Regions from separate parts of the Xenorhabdus siamensis genome, predicted to be linked through region 2. Evidence: predicted binding sites of a transcription regulator. Region 2 holds the regulator's gene; the other holds the start of a gene.
What was found. The regulator PurR, encoded in region 2, represses purine synthesis genes. The targets are predictions, from matches to a motif close to CANGCAAACGTTTGCNTG.
Positions count from the first base shown of each region.

Region 1: the regulator PurR is predicted to act here: its motif matches at 7,020-7,037, upstream of purM (phosphoribosylformylglycinamidine cyclo-ligase).

Region 1 covers NZ_JBBMXE010000019.1:69,253-80,112, forward strand. Annotated here, with positions in the region: gene ppx (exopolyphosphatase) at 1-1,346, opposite strand, end outside; gene ppk1 (polyphosphate kinase 1) at 1,350-3,419, opposite strand; gene speG (spermidine N1-acetyltransferase) at 3,448-4,008, opposite strand; one part of gene AAC852_RS18115 (IS5 family transposase) at 4,368-4,759, opposite strand; one part of gene AAC852_RS18115 (IS5 family transposase) at 4,759-5,134, opposite strand; gene purN (phosphoribosylglycinamide formyltransferase) at 5,233-5,871, opposite strand; gene purM (phosphoribosylformylglycinamidine cyclo-ligase) at 5,916-6,956, opposite strand; gene upp (uracil phosphoribosyltransferase) at 7,188-7,814, shown strand; gene AAC852_RS18135 (IS4 family transposase) at 7,938-9,200, shown strand; gene AAC852_RS18140 (hypothetical protein) at 9,403-9,750, shown strand; gene hda (DnaA inactivator Hda) at 10,417-10,860, shown strand, end outside.
Region 2 covers NZ_JBBMXE010000007.1:259,092-269,951, forward strand. Annotated here, with positions in the region: gene rnt (ribonuclease T) at 1-605, shown strand, start outside; gene AAC852_RS07895 (Grx4 family monothiol glutaredoxin) at 780-1,121, opposite strand; gene sodB (superoxide dismutase [Fe]) at 1,487-2,065, shown strand; gene purR (HTH-type transcriptional repressor PurR) at 2,598-3,623, shown strand; gene punR (DNA-binding transcriptional activator PunR) at 3,627-4,535, opposite strand; gene punC (purine nucleoside transporter PunC) at 4,659-5,837, shown strand; gene cfa (cyclopropane fatty acyl phospholipid synthase) at 6,156-7,307, shown strand; gene AAC852_RS07925 (riboflavin synthase subunit alpha) at 7,407-8,048, opposite strand; gene AAC852_RS07930 (MATE family efflux transporter) at 8,289-9,662, shown strand; tRNA gene AAC852_RS07935 (tRNA-Val) at 9,823-9,899, shown strand; tRNA gene AAC852_RS07940 (tRNA-Val) at 9,933-10,009, shown strand; gene pykF (pyruvate kinase PykF) at 10,550-10,860, shown strand, end outside.

The sequences.
Region 1 (10,860 bases), on a different contig from region 2:
TTATTCAGCAAGGTTGCTAATCTCAATATCTGGAGCATCGGAAGGTATTGCTTTTTCTTGAACAGATAGAAACGGGGATGTTCATGAATTTTAACTGCTTTGCGGTGATAGCGAACCAATGTTGCCAACAATAATTGCTGTTCTTGATTAAAACCGGGTAAGTCCGTGTGTTGCAGAATATAGGCAGAATGCCGCTGTAAGCCACTCAGATTGATGCTTAAGCCAACTTCATGGAGCATCGCTGCCCAGAGCAGAATGGCTTCCAATTGTGGTTGTACTCGTTTTGGATTTTGTGCCGCCCATTGGTCATAAAGTGTTTTGGCTGTGTTCCAGACACGGCTGGCTTGTTCCCTATCAATATTATAGTGATCAGCCAGACTTTTGGCTGTTCTTTGACGAATATCCTGATGGCGGAAGCGATCTTCCATTTCGTAAAGAACACCTTCACGTAATGCTCCGTCGGACAAACGTAATTCTTGAATATGCAGGGCGTCAAATATACCGCATAGAATAGCCAGACCCGGAACAAAAGTTTGTTTGCGATCTTCAGGTAAACCGGGTAAATCCAGAGAGTTGAAGTTTTTGTATTTTAGTACTTGTTTCACCAGCATATGGAGGCGATCTGGTGTAATCAAACCATCTTTTTCACCAAATTCGACCAGTGATTCATGGACTGCTTTGATAGTCCCTGATGCTCCTAAAGCAAAATCCCAGCCTTTTGTGCGAAATGGCCAGATGAGATTTTCTAGTTTTTGTTCTGCCTGAAGCCTTGCTTTGTGGAAATTATGCTCATTTACTACACCACCAGGAAAAAACTGTCGGGAAAAACTCACACACCCCATACGGCGGCTTTCAATTAATAGAGGTTCGAAATCTTCACCAATAACCAACTCGGTGGAGCCACCACCAATATCAATTACCAGCTTACGGCCCTTTTCAGGTTGAGTATGTTCTACTCCCATGAAGATCAAACGGGCTTCTTCATGACCGGAAATAATTTCAATGGGATAAGGAATAACCTCTTTGGCTCGTTGCAGAAATTCTTCCGCATTGGTTGCTTCCCGTAGACTGTGAGTACCTACAAGGCAGACGTTTTCCGCAGAGAAACCCTGCAACCGCTCAGCGAATAGCGACAGGCAGTCAAGACCGCGACTGATAGATTCTTCACTTAACTCATTTTTATCATTGAGTCCATCAGCAAGGTAAACCCGTTTTTTTAGGCGCCCAATAACTTGTAATGCCCCATTTACAATACGGGCGATGACCATATGAAAACTGTTAGAGCCAAGGTCAATGGTTGCAATTTCTAGCGGCTTAGGCGTTGGTTTATCGTGTTTCAACGGCATAAATTAGGCTCTTGGTTCCGGTTGTTCCAGGTTTTTCAGATAATCATAAATGGCCGTTTGTGCGCGGATTTTACGCTTATTTCCCCGTGGCACATAGCGGTTGCTCAATTCTTTATCAATATAGCGCGCCTTGACCGTATCGTTAAACTGGAGTTCTAAAATATCCAACACTCGTTGTTTTAACAGGGGATCTAACAAACAAACGGCGACTTCAATACGATAATCAATATTCCGGGTCATCCAGTCCGCGGAAGAGAGGAAGATTTTTTCATCCCCTTTATTGGTGAAAACATAAACCCGATCGTGCTCAAGGAAGCGATCTACAATACTGGTGACCTGAATATTCTCACTAAAACCGGGTTGATTGGGAACCAGAGAACACATACCCCGGATCAGAAGACGCACTTTGACACCCGCTTCGGAGGCATCATACAGGCGATCCACTAATTCTCTATCTACCAGGTTATTTATTTTTAAGGTAATACCTGCAACTTCTCCTGCTTTGGCATTTTCGATTTCTTGAGTAATTAACTTATTGAGCATTGCACGTGAATTTTGGGGCGATACCATTAAATTCTCAAATGTTACGGGACGATAAGGGTTTTCAATAAAGTTAAATACACGACGTACTTCATTGGTCACTTCTGGCTTGGCTGTTAGCAGGGAATAATCGGTATATAAACGAGCGGTTTTTTCATTGAAATTTCCTGTACCAATATGGGCATAGCGGATAATTTCACTGCCTTCAAGGCGTGAAATGATAAACAACTTCGCGTGAATTTTCAGACCCGGAGCAGAGAAAATCACATGTACGCCTGCTTCAGTCAGGCGTTTTGCCCAGTGGATGTTGGCCTCTTCATCAAATCGTGCCTGTAACTCCACGACTACCGTCACTTTTTTACCGTTGTGAGCCGCATGGATCATAGAATCAATAATGCGTGAGTCTTTAGCTACACGATAGATATTAATTTTTATCGATAATACACTCGGATCAAATGATGCCTGCCGCAGTAATTCCAGCACATGCTCGAAAGTGTGATAAGGGTAATAGAGCAATACATCTTGTTCACGGATAGCATCAAAACCGTTGCGGAAATGATCGAACCAGGTATGGCGCAAGCGTGGCATTGGTTTATTCAGAAGGGTTCGGTTTCCTTCATTGGGAAATTTAATGAAATCTTTGAAGTTATGATAACGGCCGCCAGCAATAACAGAGTCATCATTAGACAACCCTAACTTACTGCGTAGTAGCTCTACCATTTCATCGGGCATATCTCGTTGATAAACAAAGCGGACAGGCTCGGCTGTTAACCGTTGTTTCAGGGTTGAAGACATCAATTCCAGCAAACTGGATTCCATTTCCGTTGCTAAATCGTATTCAGCGTCACGGGTCATTTTCATGGAGTAAACGTTCAGTGTATCGTAATCAAAAAAACCTTTGAAAATTTCATCCAGTGTATAACGTAAAATATTATCAAGCAAAATCATTGACTTGCGTTTTTTGGGCATTTCTGGCGGTAGATTAACAAAACGGGGAACTTTATCTGCTGGAATTTCCAGCAGGGCATATTTTGTCTCTTGTCCCCGAATAATTTCCACGGCCAAATAGGTGTAATCATCTTTCAAAAATTCAACCAGATTAGTCTCTGGATTGATGACGATAGGTGTAATATGCGGACGTAAATGTTGCCGGAAATATTGTCGCAACCAGATTTGTTGATTGGGTGATATCTGCCGTTCGTTGATCAAGAAAATCTGGTTGCGTGCCATTTCTAAGAGTAAATCGTTATAGAGTTCATCAAACTCTTGATCGATTTTGGCTACTTTAGACTGGATCTTTTTGAATAATTGCCGGGCGCTGGTTGCAGAACCCCGTTCTTCGCTAATAAGAATACGACGTTTTACATCAGCAAAACGAACTTTATAAAACTCATCCAGATTATTGGAGTAGATCCCTAGAAACCTCATTCTTTCAATAAGTGGATTGCTTTTGTCAGCCGCTTCCTGAAGTACGCGTTCATTGAAAGAGAGCCAACTGAGTTCTTTTTCTGTATAGAGGCGGTCGTGGGACATTACTACTCCGTTTGGTCCATTTATTGGGTTAACGATCTTGCTTTTTACTCTGAGAATGACGAATTTTGTTAGCAAAATAGTGATGTTGGAAAGTACACATCCGAATAGCAGTATGATAAGAGCCGTTTACGAAAAATTCATCGATTAATTCACCTTCGGTATAAAATCCTAATTTATTGTATATATGAATTGCTTTTTCGTTCTCTTTATCAACGATTAAATAGAGTTTGTAGAGATTGAGCACAGAAAATGCGTATTCCATCGCAAGTTTAACCGCCTCAGTGGCATAACCTTGCCCTTGATAAGCTGGTGCAATAATGATCTGAAATTCGGCACGGCGGTGAACATAATCAATTTCCACTAACTCAACCAAGCCGACTTTAGCATTCATGCTCTCTATAATAAAACGGCGTTCACTTTGGTCATGGATATGTTTGTCATAGAGATCGCATTCAACAAAAGCCTCATAAGGCTCTTCAAACCAATAGCGCATGACACTGGCATTGTTATCGAGCTGGTGGACGAAAGGGAGATCTTCCCGTTCGAGGGGGCGTAAGTTTACGGGTGGATTTTCAGAGCCACTGGACATTAGATACCTCAGTGTTTTTACGATAAGAGCCGATTTAGTTTTGGTCTATACGAAATGATATACGGATAGTTAATTATTACTAGATGTCCCCGTTGCCTTTCAAGTTACAGCTTTGGGTTAGCACTACAAATTATAGGAAAATATAAATTATAGAAAAAGAACGAAATATAGAGAAATAACTTTCCGAAAGAATAACTTACAGCAAAGTGTCTGGTTAATTTTCATTATCTTAACATGATTAACTTTAATACATTAGCCTTAAAACACATTAGCCTTAAAACGTATTAATCTCAATGCATTAACTTTACACGCTAACCTGAACACATTAATTCTGAACACATTAACTCTAGATAGTGTCGTCATGAGATACTTAACCAAAGAGCAAGGCAACGGATTTGGACCGCGGCAAGAAACGATGCACTATTTTTGGCATAGCGGGTTGCTATGCCACGCCAGCGTTTAAGATGAAGAAACGCATTTTCAACTAAATGCCTGAGTCGATAGAGGTCTCGAGCATATTCTCGTTTCACTTTGCGATTTTTTCGGCCGGGAATTTGCGCTGCCATGCCTTGTTTTTTTGCTTGTTCAACAACGGTATTACTGTCATAGCCCCGATCCGCTAATAAATGTTCTGCCTCTATTCCGTCAATCAAGGCCTCAGCTTGTGAGCAATCCGCTGTGGGACCGCTTGTAATAAGCGCTCTGATCGGCATACCATGCGCATCCACGGCCAGATGTATCTTTGTATTGAGCCCCCTTTTGTGCGCCCCATATCCTGATTGCCTCCTGCCGCTCCTGCGGCATGGGGATGAACCTTAATATGACTGGCGTCAATCATCAGCCATTCGAAATCGGGTTCAAAGATGAGTTCTTCAAGCAGTCCTTCCCATACGCCTTTGTCCCGCCACCGACAAAAACGGCGATGCGTATTTTTCCAGTCGCCATAATCGGGCGGTAAATCTCGCCAGGGTGCGCCTGTCCGTAAAATCCAGAACACGGCATTAATAAATAATCGATTATCATAAGCAACACGCCCCCAGGCCCCCTTACGCCCCGGTAGGTGAGGTTCAAGCAAACTCCAAATATGATCGGAAATATCGTGACGGCGGTGTGCGGGTGTGCTCATGGTTAAGTCATCCATTCATGTAATATAGGGTGATTATTACATGAATTTATTTATGACGACACTATCTAAACACAATGCTGTAATCAGTCTAATATTGGTTATTCTGAGGCATAACCTTGTGGTGGCAATATCTTGCCATCCATAATGGCGGTATTGTTATCCATTCTCAGACGTTGATCCAGGAACCAGCCGATGACCAGCGGGTAGATATTATGCTCCTGAGTTTGGACGCGTCTGATGACATCTTCTTCCTGATCGCCTGTAAAGATTGGTACTTTAGCCTGCAAAATAATGGGTCCACCATCAAGCTCTTCAGTAACAAAATGGACAGAAGTACCGTGCTCCTGATCTCCATTTTCTATTGCTTTACGATGGGTATGCAAACCGGGATATTTCGGCAACAGGGAAGGGTGAATATTAATCAGGCGTCCGCGATAATGCTGTACAAAACCGGGTGACAATATTCTCATATAACCCGCTAAAACGACCAAATCGGGCTGATATCGATCAAGAGCGGTGAGTAGAGCAAAATCATAATCTGCACGATTTGCATACTCTTTCGGATTGAGAGAATGCGTGGGAATACCCGCGCGTTCTGCCCGTTGCAGGCCATAAGCATTGGCATTGTTGCTGAACACTGCACAAACCTGTCCATTAATCCGGTTTTGTTGGCAGGCATCAATAATGGATTGTAGGTTACTGCCATTACCAGAAATTAATACCACAATTTTTTTCATAGGATGACTTTCTATTGACTGGCCTTTTATTAACTGGCTTTCTATTAACTGATAATGACTTGCTGTTCGTTGTGACCAAGTTCAGTAATGCTGCCGATTTGCCACGCATTTTCTCCTGCTGTGTTTAGGCATTCAATTGCCTGTTTTGCCTGAGATTGTGGTAGGGCAATTATCATACCGACTCCACAGTTGAATGTGCGGTACATTTCGTGATCGCTGACATTACCTGCCTGTTGCAACCATTTGAAAATCGCAGGCCACTGCCAGCTAGTCCCCTCGATTCTTGCCTGCATATTTTCTGGCAGAACACGGGGAATATTTTCCCAGAAGCCGCCACCCGTTAGATGAGAAATCGCGTGGATCTCAACATTCTCAATTAATTCAAGTAATGGTTTGACATAAATACGGGTCGGAGCAAGTAAATGATCAGCTAATGGCTTATCATCCAGTTTGGTTGTTTCAGGATTGGTCTGGCTGACTTCAAGGATTTTGCGAATTAATGAATAGCCATTAGAATGTGGCCCGCTGGATGCCAATGCAATCAGTGCATCGCCGACCTGAACCTGGCTGCCATCAATGATTTCTGATTTTTCAACCACGCCGACACAGAAACCAGCAACGTCGTAATCTTCTCCATGATACATGCCGGGCATTTCGGCTGTTTCTCCACCGACCAGCGCACAACCGGCTTGTTTACAGCCTTCTGCAATGCCGGTGATGACACTGGATGCTGTATCCACATCCAATTTACCTGTCGCATAATAATCAAGGAAGAACAGCGGTTCAGCACCTTGAACAACCAGATCATTAACACACATGGCGACCAAATCAATTCCGATAGTATCGTGACGTTTCAGATCCATCGCCAGACGCAGTTTAGTACCAACGCCATCTGTGCCGGAAACTAAAATAGGTTCACGATATTTTTGTGGCAGGGCACATAAAGCGCCGAATCCTCCCAATCCCCCCATCACTTCAGGGCGTCGGGTCTGTTTCACTACGCCTTTGATACGATTGACTAAGGCATTACCCGCGTCAATATCGACACCGGCATCTTTATAGCTAAGAGAGGTTTTGTTGGTCACTGCGTAGCTCCCAGGCGATTGCATTTGAATGAATAAAACAGAACGGGGGTAATTCTAACAGTCTAGGCAAACGTTTGCGATAGCTTTCTGTAGGTTATTACGGATAAAAAATAGGAGAAAAATACTTGTGGTTGCTAAAAATTAATAGGTGGATAGTGGCGCGATATCAAAAAGGAGGTATAATCCCGCGATTTTTTTATCTGCCGGCTAAATATACAGTAGGAGAAACCCATGAAGATCGTTGAGGTTAAACACCCACTCGTTAAACATAAACTGGGCCTAATGCGCGACCATGACATAAGCACTAAGCGTTTTCGTGAACTGGCCTCAGAAGTGGGAAGTCTTCTAACATATGAAGCAACTGCTGATTTAGAAACTGAGAAAGTGACCATTGATGGATGGTGTGGTCCGGTAGAAATAGATCAGATCAAAGGAAAAAAAATCACAGTAGTGCCTATCTTGCGTGCAGGTTTGGGAATGATGGATGGTGTGTTGGAAAATATTCCAAGTGCCCGTATCAGTGTTGTCGGTGTTTACCGTGATGAGAAAACATTAGAGCCTGTGCCTTATTTCCAAAAACTGGTTTCTGACATTAATGAACGTATGGCGTTGGTTGTTGATCCGATGTTGGCAACAGGCGGTTCTATGATTGCTACGATTGATCTACTGAAAAGAGCAGGTTGTCCTGTCATTAAGGTATTGGTTTTAGTTGCTGCACCAGAAGGCGTTGCAGCACTAGAGAAAGCTCATCCTGATGTTGAGCTATATACCGCGTCTATCGATGAACGTCTCAATGAACATGGATATATTGTTCCTGGCCTGGGGGATGCAGGTGATAAGATATTTGGTACAAAATAATATTTATAGAATAATCATATACAGGATCTTAAGCAGTAACCGTATATTTTAGATAGAAAAAAGGCTTCATTTATGATCTGATTATCGTCGCCAAACAAATATCAAAAACCACGGATGAAGCCTATGACGATTATTGCTATAAAACACCAGTTAATGCAATTATTCAGTGACGTTTCTTTGAATAAAATAGCCTTTGGCTGTGGGTTCACCCAACGTGTCAGAAATATTGAGCCACGCACGTTGATCCTCAGTCTGATTTCTGCACTCAGTACCGGTAAAATTAACGCCATTGCCCAATTACATCAGAAGTATAACGGCCTATGCCCCGACGCCCAGCAAGTCAGTTACCGGCCTTTTTATAATCAATTACGCAAACCGGCTTTTGAGGCGTTTATTAAAATCATCGTCCGATTTTTTATGGCTCAGTGGGTTGAAAAACAAGTAGCGATACCCCAAAAATTAGCTAAATTCCAAAATGTTATTTTACAAGATGGCAGCTCATTTCAGGTTCATCCTGCTCTCGCTGAAGTCTTTCCTTATCGCTTCAAAACAACCGCTGCCGCCGTTGAATGTCATATAACCATGTCATTATTCAGTCAAACACCAACAGCAATGACCGTCACAGCAGATACCGCAGCGGAACGCGCTTATTTGCCTGCTCCGGCCGAATTGAAGGGACAACTTCTGCTTGCTGATGCGGGGTATCCTGATTTTGACTATTTTGAACAACTCTCGCATTCAGATGCTTCATTTATTGTCAGAGGGAAAAAATCCCTCAATCCCCTGATTGTCGCCGCCCACAATGGACAAGGAAAATTGTTACCTAAACTGGCAGGAAAAAGGTTAAAAACGGTCACGTGCAGAATTCACCGCTCTGAAGTGTTAGATTTGCATTGTCAGCGTAACGGTTATGAATTTCGCATTATCCGCCGTTGGCTTAAGGAGGAAAAACGGTTTTGTATTTGGCTGACGAATTTACCAGCGGAAGAATTTACACCTAATGATGTGATGGATATTTATCGCTGTCGATGGCAGGTCGAGCTGTTATTTAAGGAGTTGAAATCCCACACAAACTGGCAAGGTTTTGCCACCCGGAAAGACTCGTTAGTCACCGGACTTATCTGGTCAAGTCTGCTCACCTTACTGGTCAGACGGACAATGGCAAGACGATTATTTCCGGAGGTTTCCTTACTTAAAGCGGCGCAAAATACGGATATCTGGTTGCGGCCAATAATTGAAAACCTGCTACAAAGGGCATGGTCGGAAACCTGTTTTTGGCTGGAAAAAGCCAAGGATTATTTATGCCGGAATGCCTTCAAAACCCGACAAAGAAAGTCATGTAAAAACAAGACATTGGAAGCGTGTTTTGCAAGGCTTAATTTTTAAGATCCTGTATATGATAGAATAATAAAGTTATAAGCTAAATTGTATTTGCTTCTTATGAGAAAGGGTTTTTCACAAAATCCTTTCTTATATTTTAGTCTTTGTGCCATAAAAATGGACTGCGCTAAAGATATCAGATGTTTTTTCTATATGATTCAATTTTACTTATTTATTTAGTATCACTAAAGATAAAGTAGAGAATACAATGAAAGATACCAATATTATTACTTTATATATAGATGAATCTTTGATCGAAGAGTTTTATACTGAACTTGCTAGGTTTCATATAGAAGTTGATCCAGTAATATCTCGTTCAGAGACATTCAACATTATTAAACCTACTCTCACTTTTTTTAAAGATAATCTAAGCTACCTTGATAGTATAAGAAGAGCACTCATAGCACTTTTGGGCGGTCGTAACTTAAAAATATCTATAGTTAAAAGTAATGGCAGCTCTATATCTATTGAGGGTGATTTAGATAAAAACGAAGTCACTGAACTTTTGAAAGAGGCTAATGCTCTGATAATTTCTACATCCGATAAAGAAAAGTAAATCATTCGAGAAAACAGTTCAGTGTAACTCATATTTATTTAGGATATATCGTAATAAAAGTATGATCATAGGGAGGAATTGCTCGACTTAATATAAGTTGGGTTCTTATCTATTTTTCGACAATTTCCAGCAAAATTTCTTCTAAACTTATTGATAGTATAATATTCATAGCAAGAGGGGATATTCTATCTTCTCTTTCATCAAGATCTTTTGTGTGGAAAAGAATATGGCTCAATGAGCCTTGTGCAAATGTAGTCTGTGCTCGTCTTGTCTTAAGTTGTTTTCAATTGCCATAGTGAACTCTTGAATCAGCACAGTGATGTATTTATTTTGTTATGAGAAACCACGGTTCTTTATATTTCTGTATGGTTCTTTAACAAAAATAAGCTGTGAGTGAAAAAAGTTTTCTCAGTTCGATTTTTAAGGATATTTTCAAATAATCTGTTTTTCAGAATAAATTTTAATCGATTGTTTTTAACTGTTTGTTTTATTTATTTTATTTTTCTTGTTAATTCTAAATTGGTTATTTTTTATTATATTAGAAATAATTGGCTGAAAAATAAAACATTATCAAAATGTATTGTCAACTGTGTTTGTTATCGCTTTTTGTAGTAGACTTGGTTTTTATGGTAAACTCAGTACTGTTCGTTATCCATTCGGTTTGAGGTGCTTCTGAATACACCGGCGCAGCTTTCATTGCCTTTATATTTGCCTGATGATGAAACATTTGCCAGCTTTTTTGCAGGTGAGAATACGTCTTTATTAGCAGCAATAAAATTGGCTATTAGTCAGTCACATGGCAGTTATATCTATTTTTGGTCCCGCGATGGTGGGGGCAAGAGCCATTTACTCCACGCAGCCTGTGCCGAATTGTCCCAACAAGGAGAGGCTGTAGGGTATGTACCGTTAGATAAACGAGCTTATTTTGTTCCAGAAGTTCTTGATGGTATGGAACATTTATCATTGGTGTGCATTGACAATGTGGAATGTATTGCAGGTGATCAGTTATGGGAAATGGCTATTTTTAATCTTTATAACCGGATTGTAGAGATCGGCCAAACCTGTCTTTTGATTACCGGAGATCGTCCTCCCCGACAAATTAACTTAACA
Region 2 (10,860 bases):
ATCCCGTTGTCATTGATGTAGAAACTGCTGGTTTTAATGCACGGACAGATGCTTTACTCGAAATCGCTGCAATTACTTTGAAAATGGATGAAGAAGGTTGGCTGGCACCTGCTGATACACTACATTTCCACATTGAGCCCTTTGAAGGAGCCAACCTTGACCCAGCAGCTTTAGCATTTACAGGTATCGACCCTACCAATCCATTACGGGGAGCTGTCAGCGAATATACAGCGTTACATGCTATTTTCAAGATGACCCGTAAGGGCATGAAAGACAGTAATTGCAACCGCGCAATTATAGTTGCCCACAACGCCAGTTTTGATCACAATTTTGTCATGGCAGCAGCAGAACGCTCTGGATTAAAACGCAATCCATTTCACCCTTTTGCCACTTTTGATACTGCCGCATTAAGTGGATTAGTGCTAGGCCAGACAATTCTGGCTAAAGCTTGTATTACGGCAGAAATACCTTTTGACAGTAATCAGGCACATAGCGCTCTGTATGATACAGACCGGACTGCCCTGCTTTTCTGCGAATTGGTTAATCGCTGGAAACGGCTTGGTGGTTGGCCGTTGGCTGTGCCAGATCCCGATAATGAAACCTGATAAACTAAGAGCCTATCTCATTAGGCTCTCAGTTTATAACTCTATAACGATTATCACCCCATACCTGTTGCCACAACCTAACATTGCTATGAAATATTACCGTCAATAAATATGATTATTAATGCTAATTGTGTATGGGGCTTTGTTGATTTAAAACTTCACTGAGACAACAAACTACTTACTGTCTTCCTGCTCACGGTATTTATCCGCAGTCTCTTTGACCAGAGCCTGTAATTCACCGCGTTGATACATTTCAATCAGAATGTCACATCCCCCAATTAACTCACCTTCAACCCAAAGCTGAGGGAATGTTGGCCAGTTTGCATATTTAGGCAACTCTGCGCGGATATCAGGATTTTGCAGAATATCTACATAAGCAAAACGTTCACCACAAGCAGACAAAGCCTGCACTGCCTGAGCAGAAAAACCACAGCTTGGCAGTTTTGGCGAACCTTTCATGTACAGCAGGATTGGGTTTTCTTGAATCTGGCGTTCGATTTTCTCAATTGTCGTCATTTTTACTTCCTTAAACGGCAGGCGCTGTTTATCAGCATCAGAAAAGATTGATTCAGAATACCACTTTCTGATGCAGATTTGCTACCGTGAACACACGCCTGCAAATTTTTTGTTCTGAACAATAAGTTGTAATTAGTTGATATTTTCATCCTTAATAAATATTAAAGTCAGTAAAATTGAATGCTTCTACGTCAGAATGCCACTAAATAACATCATTTCCCCTGTTATTTAGCAGAAAAATTGTTAAGATAATGACCAAACAAAATAGCAACATGATAATAAGCTAAAATTTGCTCTATCCATGATTAGTACGCTACAAGTCATGGTTTATAAAGCCAAAAACCCGATATTAAAAGGAGTATGCAATGTCTTTTGAATTACCAGCATTACCTTATGCTAAAGATGCCTTAGAACCTCACATCTCAGCAGAAACTCTGGAATATCATTACGGCAAACACCACAACGCTTACGTTGTAAACCTGAATAATCTGATTAAAGATACTGAGTTTGCCGGAAAACCACTGGAAGAAATTATCAAATCCTCTGAAGGCGGTATCTTTAATAACGCAGCACAAGTCTGGAACCACACCTTCTATTGGCATAGCCTGTCACCAAATGGTGGTGGTGAACCAACTGGTAAAGTTGCAGAAGCTATCAATAATTCTTTCGGTTCTTTTGCTGAGTTTAAACAGCAACTTACTGATGCAGCACTGAAAAACTTCGGTTCTGGCTGGACATGGCTGGTTAAAAAAGCCGACGGCAGTCTGGCTATCGTCAATACCTCCAACGCAGCAACTCCATTGACTGGTGAAGATAAGCCAGTTCTGACTGTTGACGTATGGGAACATGCCTATTACATCGATTACCGCAATGCACGTCCTCAATATCTGGAGCATTTCTGGGCTCTGGTTAACTGGAAATTTGTGGAAGAAAATCTGGCTTAATTAACCCGCCAGTTAAAATGACAAGGGTAAGTTTTTCCGATCCAACACACTTAATTTCATTTAGTAAGTGCCCCTTGAATAGTGAAAAACTTACCTTTACTTGCCGCTAAAGTAAAACAGACAGCATTTCACCTTGATATGGTTTCCTGACCTTGATTAGATCAGGCAAAGTCCCCCCAGAAAAACAATCATGATTAATGCACTACAAGCGGTCAATAATCCCAATTTCAGATCTGTATCCATAAGCCATCCTCACCATGAAAATTAAGACTCCGCGACACCATAAATTTTGTTTGGCTATTTACCTCAGAGGTTAAAAAAAACCACACTGTGGTATTTAATGCATATACTTTATAGCATTGATTACTACTTTCACTTTTGCGCTAGATCAGACAAAATTCAGGGTTTATCACTAAATTAGTGTCAGTTATCTTCCTATATATAAATATAATACTGGCAAATGATTAACAAAGATCTATATCCAGATGAAGGGTATACAAATTTAGACCTAAGGTCAGGAGTCCTTTTTATCATGGCAACGATTAAAGATGTGGCCAAACGCGCTGGTGTTTCAACCACAACCGTATCCCATGTTATCAATAAAACCCGTTTCGTCGCCGAAGATACAAAGGCCACAGTGTGGGCTGCCATTAAAGAACTGAATTATTCTCCCAGTGCCGTTGCCCGTAGCTTGAAGGTTAATCACACCAAATCTATCGGACTACTGGCAACATCAAGTGAAGCACCTTATTTTGCTGAAATCATTGAGTCTGTCGAAAATAGTTGTTATAGCAAAGGTTATACTTTGATTTTATGTAATTCCCATAACAATCTCGACAAACAAAAAGCTTATCTTGCTATGCTGGCACAAAAACGCGTCGATGGTTTACTGGTTATGTGTTCTGAATATCCCCAACCATTATTGGGAATGCTGGAAGACTATCGCAACATTCCCATGGTAGTCATGGATTGGGGTGAGTCCAGAGGAGATTTCACTGACGCAATTATCGATAATGCCTTCCATGGTGGTTACTTGGCCGGTCGATATCTGATTGAACGTGGTCACCGTGATATTGCTGCTATTCCCGGATCATTGGCCAGAAATACCGGAGGCGGACGTCATCAAGGTTTCCTCAAGGCGTTGAAAGAAGCAAATATCACTATTCGGGAAGAATGGATTGTTCAGGGGGATTTTGAGCCTGAATCTGGTTATCAGGCGATGTATAAAATCTTAAGCCAAAAACACCGCCCTACGGCCGTGTTTTGTGGAGGAGATGTGATGGCGATGGGGGCTATCTGTGCGGCTGACGAGATGGGGTTACGTGTTCCACAAGATATCTCCGTTATTGGTTATGATAATATTCGCAATGCCCGTTATTTCACACCAGCGCTGACAACGATTCATCAGCCTAAAGAGCGTCTGGGGCAGATGGCTTTTTCCACGTTACTTGATAGGATCATTAATAAACGTGAAGATGCACAAACTATCGAAGTCCATCCGCGCCTTGTTGAGCGTCGCTCTGTTGCAGATGGCCCTTTCATTGATTATCGTCGTTAACAATTAATCCTCTTGTAGCCATTCAGCATTGAGTGTTGCACTATCTCCAAGATAATCAAGCAACCAGCTTAATGCAGGTGAATGGCTTTTTTGCGACCATGTCAGGCAACATGGGCTATCAGGTAATGGTTGTTCAAGTTCAAGCAAGCTGAGTTTTCCTCGACGAATAAGCGGCAAAGCACGATGTTTAGGCACCATTCCCACACACAGCCCATCCATCAGACAAGCCAACCCCGCATTCCAATCAGGGACAACTAACCGCCGTTGATTATCCAAAGCCCATGTATTACGCTTGGGCAAATTACGTGAAGTATCTTCAAGGCACAAGCTAGGATAAGCCCTCAATTGGTCATCATTTAATCTTTCTGTTATAGAAGTTAACTCATGCTCAGGGCTGACAACACATAGCCACGGCATAAATCCCATATCCCTGAAACTATATCGTTCCCCGACCGGAGAAGCGCGAGTGGCACCAATAGCAACATCAACGCGCCCATCCACCAGTGCATCCCATACCCCATTAAAAACCTCAGGATAAATAAATAACTCGATATCTGGAAAATGGCGGTAAAAATCCAGAATAAGCTGGCGTGTCCGTTCTGGTTTCACCACTTGATCAACAGCGATACTGAGCTGCCCACGCCAACCATTCGCCACTTGCTGACATTGATGACGAGTATGATACATTTTTTTGATAACAGAACGCGCTTCCTTTACAAAGATAACTCCTGCTCCAGTCAATTCCACATCGCGATGGCGGCGTTCAAATAAGGGCACTGCCAACCATTCTTCAAGTTGTTTTATTGTATAACTGATGGCAGAAGGTACGCGGTGAAGCTCTGATGCAGCTGCACTGAAACTTCCTGTTCTGGCTACAGCATCAACAACTTCCAGAGAATATTCAGACCACATATTTCTTCCTTTTAATTTTTTTCACAGCATTATGCAAATAATACCGTTTCACAAGCAAAAAATACGCCATATAAAATAAGCCATATATTTTCTTATCAATTATCACATCGATTTATTGACACAATGACTACAAATAAAAACCCTGTACCATTTATGTTTTATCTCGCTGGCCTAAGTATGCTTGGCTACTTAGCTATTGATATGTATCTGCCCGCTTTTGATGCCATGGCAAAAGACTTAGGTACATCAGAAGGAGCTATTAGTGCAAGCCTCAGCGTTTTTCTTGCTGGTTTTGCTGTTGCCCAGCTTTTATGGGGGCAATTATCTGATCGTCTGGGAAGAAAACCTGTTCTTCTTACCGGTTTGTCTCTGTTTTGTCTTAGCTGTTTAGGAATACTTTGGATAACAGATGCAACTCAATTACTTATTCTGAGATTTATTCAGGCTGTGGGTGTCTGTTCTGCTGCTGTTTCCTGGCAAGCTTTAGTCGTTGATAGGTATGACGCTGAACGCACAAAACGTGTTTTTGCCATGATTATGCCACTGGTCGCACTTTCCCCTGCCCTTGCCCCTTTACTCGGTGCTTGGTTATTGTCACATACAGGTTGGAGAACTATTTTTCTTGTTTTAATGGCTGTAACACTAGTTCTGCTTATACCAACATTTTTACTGGCAAGTAAACGCGCACCTATTGACACCAACATTAATGAAAATAAAGTTTCTTTCTTCACCTTATTGAAGTCTTCAACCTTCAGCGGAAATGTGTTGATTTATGCTTCCTGTAGTGCTGGTTTTTTTGCCTGGCTAACGGGTTCACCAACAATTTTGACCAATATGGGTTATGATGCCACAGATATTGGCTTAAGCTATATTCCACAAACTTTGGCATTTATGCTCGGTGGATATGGTTGCCGTATTTTATTGGAAAAAGTCAAAAGTGAAACCATATTTCCAATTTTGCTGATAGGCTATGCTGTCAGCATGGTAATCATCTATTTAATTGCCCGGATTTATCCTTCTTTCATGCTTATTCTTATTCCTTTCTGTGTTATGGCCGTCATGAATGGTGCTTCTTACCCTATTGCTGTAGCAAATGCACTTTCTGTTTATCCAAAAGATGGCGGTAAAGCGGCTGCATTACAAAATGCTTTACAATTGGGTCTTTGCTTTATTGCCAGCATGTTTGTTGCTATGTTTATGAAATACCCGCTTCTGTCTACCACGACAGTAATGGTTTCGACTATTATCCCAATGATAATAGGTTATTGTTTGCAAAAGGAAAAAATAAACGATGATCATTAGTTATATATTAAAAAATTACGCCTAAAGATAATAACTAAGAATATTCTCATCTAAAGGTCATACCATAATATGACCTTTAAATTATTGTTTAAATATTATTTCACTCATATACTCATACAGATTCTTTATTCTAAAAAACTCGGAATTTGAGGTTTCTAAAGGCAATGAAGCTCTCTTTAATTTCAGGATGAATCAGCATCTCTGCCTTTGAAACATTTTCTGCTTAATTTCAGGTCAATCCATTTTTGTTTTAGGATAATAAATAACCTATCACAAAGATATACCTCAAAATTCCATCAAACAAATGTTGGAGAGTCTATGAGTTCATCTTTCGTTGAAGGAAAAAAAACAATTACTGACCAGTGGCATAGGATCGCCAATGACTTGCTTCGAGAAGCGGATGTTGAAATCAACGGTAAGCGTCCTTTTGATATACAAGTCAAAAACCCTGATTTTTATAAAAGAGTGTTAAAACAAGGCTCTTTAGGATTGGGCGAAAGTTATATGGATGGTTGGTGGGATTGTGAACGTTTGGACATATTCTTTTATAAAGTCTTAAGAGCAGGCCTGGAACATAGAATCCCTAAAAATATCAAAGACATCCTGAAGATTATTACCTCCCGCGTATTTAATTTACAATCTCCCAAACGAGCTTGGATCGTGGGTGAAGAGCATTATGATTTAGGTAATGACCTATTCACGCTCATGCTTGATCCCGACATGCAATATTCCTGTGGTTACTGGAAAGATGCAAATACTTTGGAAGAAGCTCAATCTAATAAGCTCCGGTTAATTTGTGAAAAACTACAGTTATCACCAGGCATGACTCTTTTGGATATCGGATGTGGATGGGGTGGGCTGGCCGCCTATGCTGCCAAACACTATGATATCTCCGTTACCGGTGTTACCATTTCTGTAGAGCAACAAAAATACGCTCAAGATCGCTGTAAAGATCTGGATGCTAAAATCATTCTTGAAGATTATCGTGACCTGAATCTACAGTTTGACAGAATTGTTTCCGTTGGCATGTTTGAACACGTTGGCTATAAAAATTACGCCAATTATTTCGATATAGTACGTAAGAACCTGAAACCTGATGGACTTTTCTTACTTCATACTATTGGTTCCAATCAAGATAAAGTCAGTGTCGATGCATGGATCAGCAAATATATTTTCCCTAATGGCCACTTACCATCAATTGCAAAGATCGCCAAAGCCAGCACAGGAAAGTTCGTTATGGAAGATTGGCATAACTTTGGAGCTGATTATGATCGTACCCTGATGGCATGGTATGAGCGTTTTATCGCGAACTGGAGTAAGATAGAAAATAACTACAGCCCTCGCTTCAAACGAATGTTCAGCTATTATCTGAACGCCTGCGCTGGCGCATTCCGTGCCAGAGATATTCAACTATGGCAAATCATGTTCAGCCCGCATGGAATTGAAAATGGGCTGAGAGTTCCTCGATGATATTGTTTGCAACAGCTTTCTAAAGCTGTTGAAAAGCTACAGTGCACACCTCTGTAGCTTTTTTCATTAATATTTTTTCATTAATATAAGCAGCGTTAACTACTCTTCCAATTGGGATAATACTCTTTGCTGTTCTTTTTGCGCCATGAACCGTTCAACAGTATCTACAATTGCTTGTGTCTGTGGATCAATTTCAATATTTACTTTTTGTCCAATGCGTTTTTTGCCCAGTGTCGTACGTTCCAACGTTTCTGGAATCAAATGAACACAGAAACGATTATTTACGACATCTCCAATCGTTAGGCTGATCCCATCAATACCAATAAAACCTTTATGCAGGATATATTTCATTAACTGCTTATCATAAATACGGAACCATATTTCATGGTTATTTTCCGAAGTAAAAATTTTAGCAATTTCAGCCGTCGTAATGACATGACCGGACATCAAATGCCCACCAATTTCATCACCAAATTTTGCTGCCCTTTCTAAATTTACTAAATCGCCAACTTTAAGCTCACCGAGATTAGTCAAACGCAGTGTCTCTTTCATCAAATCGAAACTAATCAAGTCGCCATCTATTTTGGTGACAGTCAAACAACAGCCATTATGGGAAACGGAAGCTCCCGTTTCAATTTCGGGTAATAATTCAGCCGGAAATTTAACTACATGAGTCCGAAAGTGTGTTTTTTCTTCAATAGCAACTATAGGCGCTTTTCCCTGGACAATGCCTGTAAACATGGGAAACCTCTTTCATCGTTTTGCATGATAAGTTAGTGTAACGTACTCATCTCTTTTAGACACTATTTCGGTTGAGAGTTATCTTCGATTTGGTATAAATATCGTGCAATGATTGGCTTAATAAAATGAGTCCTATACAATACTTGAGTTAACAAGAGATTACTTTTCAAACAACTTCGTTTGCTCGCAGAAATGTTCCTTGTTCTTCTAATTAATTTTTAATCAAAAAAGGTGTAGTACGTGCAGAAATATTTAAATGAAGCGCGTAGTTTGCTCGCTCTGGGGATCCCCGTCATCATCGCTCAATTTTCACAAACTGCGATGGGTTTCGTAGATACAGTTATGGCTGGTAAAGCTGGCGCAGTCGAGATGTCAGCGGTTGCTATTGGAACATCAATCTGGCTGCCAGCGATTCTGTTTGGTCAAGGCTTGTTGATGGCCTTAACACCAATCGTTGCGCATATAAATGGCTCAGGCCAGAGAAAAAATGTCGCCAGTCAAATCCAACAAGGTTTTTGGCTGGCAACGTTTCTCGCTATTTTCATTATTACAATATTGTATAACTGCCGCTTCATTATAGAAGCACAACATAATGTGGATCCTATCCTGGCACAAAAAGCTGTAGGTTTTATTCACGCTATTATGTGGGGAGCGCCTGGTTGCCTGTACTACCAGGTTTTACGCAGTCAGTGTGAAGGGCTGTCAAAAACCAAACCAGCAATGGTTATTGGTATTTTAGGATTATTGGTTAATATCCCCGTCAACTACATTTTCATTTACGGTAAATTCGGTGCACCGGAACTTGGCGGTGTGGGTTGTGGTGTTGCAACAGCGGCCGTTTACTGGGTAATGTTCCTGTTACTACTTGCCTATGTCAAACACGCACCTTCTCAGAAAGATATCCATACGTTTGACAATTTTGCCCGTCCTAACTGGCAAGCACAAAAACGCATTACTCTGCTTGGCTTACCCATCGCTCTGGCTATGTTCTTTGAGGTTACGTTATTTGCTGTTGTATCCCTACTGATCTCCCCTCTCGGCGTAATTGCTGTTGCAGGGCATCAAATTTCTCTCAATTTCAGTTCATTGATGTTCATGTTTCCGTTGTCATTTGGTATAGCGGCAACTATCCGTGTAGGTTATAACCTTGGGCAGAAATCAACCGAAGGCGCTAAAATATCAGCTTATACCAGCCTTGTTGTTGGTTTGGTAATTGCCTGTATAACAGCAACCTTCACGATTCTATTCCGTGAACCAATAGCAATGATGTACAACAATAATTCTGAAGTTGTCACTTTGGCATCTCATTTGATGCTGTTTGCTGCTATCTATCAGCTTTCTGATTCCGTTCAGGTGATTGGTTCCGGGGTATTGCGCGGATATAAAGATACACGTTCCATTTTCTTTATTACTTTCATCGCATATTGGGGTTTCGGATTACCGAGTGGTTATATACTAGCATTAACCAACTATGTTACTGAACCGATGGGGCCACAAGGTTTCTGGATTGGATTTATTATCGGATTAACTGTAGCTGCAATCATGATGGGCAGCCGGATTTGGTGGTTACAAAAGCAGCCTGATCATACGGTTCTGGCATATTCTACTCGATAATTCAGTGTATTAGATTATCATCTCAAGGGGAAAAAGTTGTAAATTCACACTGATAGATGTAAATGCGAGCAATCGAACACGAATTTGCATTTTTCCCCTTGCCAGACAGCTCAGTGATCGTTAATATTCGTCCCCGTTGTCAGCCACGGAAATTTAGCTTGCGTCCGTAGCTCAGTTGGTTAGAGCACCACCTTGACATGGTGGGGGTCGGTGGTTCGAGTCCACTCGGACGCACCAAATATTCGGTTGACAAAAAATTCAGTTTTATGTGCGTCCGTAGCTCAGTTGGTTAGAGCACCACCTTGACATGGTGGGGGTCGGTGGTTCGAGTCCACTCGGACGCACCATCTCTTTATGGTTTTGCCTCGTTTCTTCGCTTTTAACTCTCTTCATTTGTAATCTGGTTTTCCCATTTATTAAATGTCATATAGTTGTCATAATCTGGTACTGGAAATCCCTACTTATTCTCACACCCAACTGAAATAACAACTATCCGATTCGATACTATTGCGCAACAACCTACTGATTTTCCTAACTTGTACGTGAGTATTTTTTGTTCTTTTAACATAAATCTTTTCGAGAACTCTTTTTTTAATTCATTTCACAGAAATTAGTCTCTATAATACGCATTATCATAAGTTGAATGGTTTCAGCCAATTGATTTACCGAACTCAGAAAAAGTGACAAATGATTAATCGTTCCAAGTCCACATGTCCATACATGCCTGGCTTCACAAAAAACAACCATTTGACATTTTCTGCCACCCGTTTTCTATTATGTTGCGCAACTAACAATGCCAAATTAACAAAGCCAAATGATACTGGCTATAATGTCAATGGTTGGTGATTCACTCTTTTTAATTCATAAAAACCAGTAGATAGATTGTCATGAAAAAAACCAAAATTGTTTGTACTATCGGACCAAAAACTGAATCCGAGGAAAAACTAACCGAACTGCTTAACTCAGGCATGAATGTTATGCGCCTGAATTTTTCTCACGGTGACTACGAAGAACATGGTCAACGCATTAAAAATCTTCGTGCGGTTACTGCAAAAACCGGCAAAAAAGCAGCTATCTTACTGGACACCAAAGGCCCTGAAATCCGAACCATGAAGCTGGAAGGTGGTAATGATGTTTCTCTAACGTCTGGTCAGACTTTCACCTTCACAACAGATCAATCCATCATCGGTAATAAAGA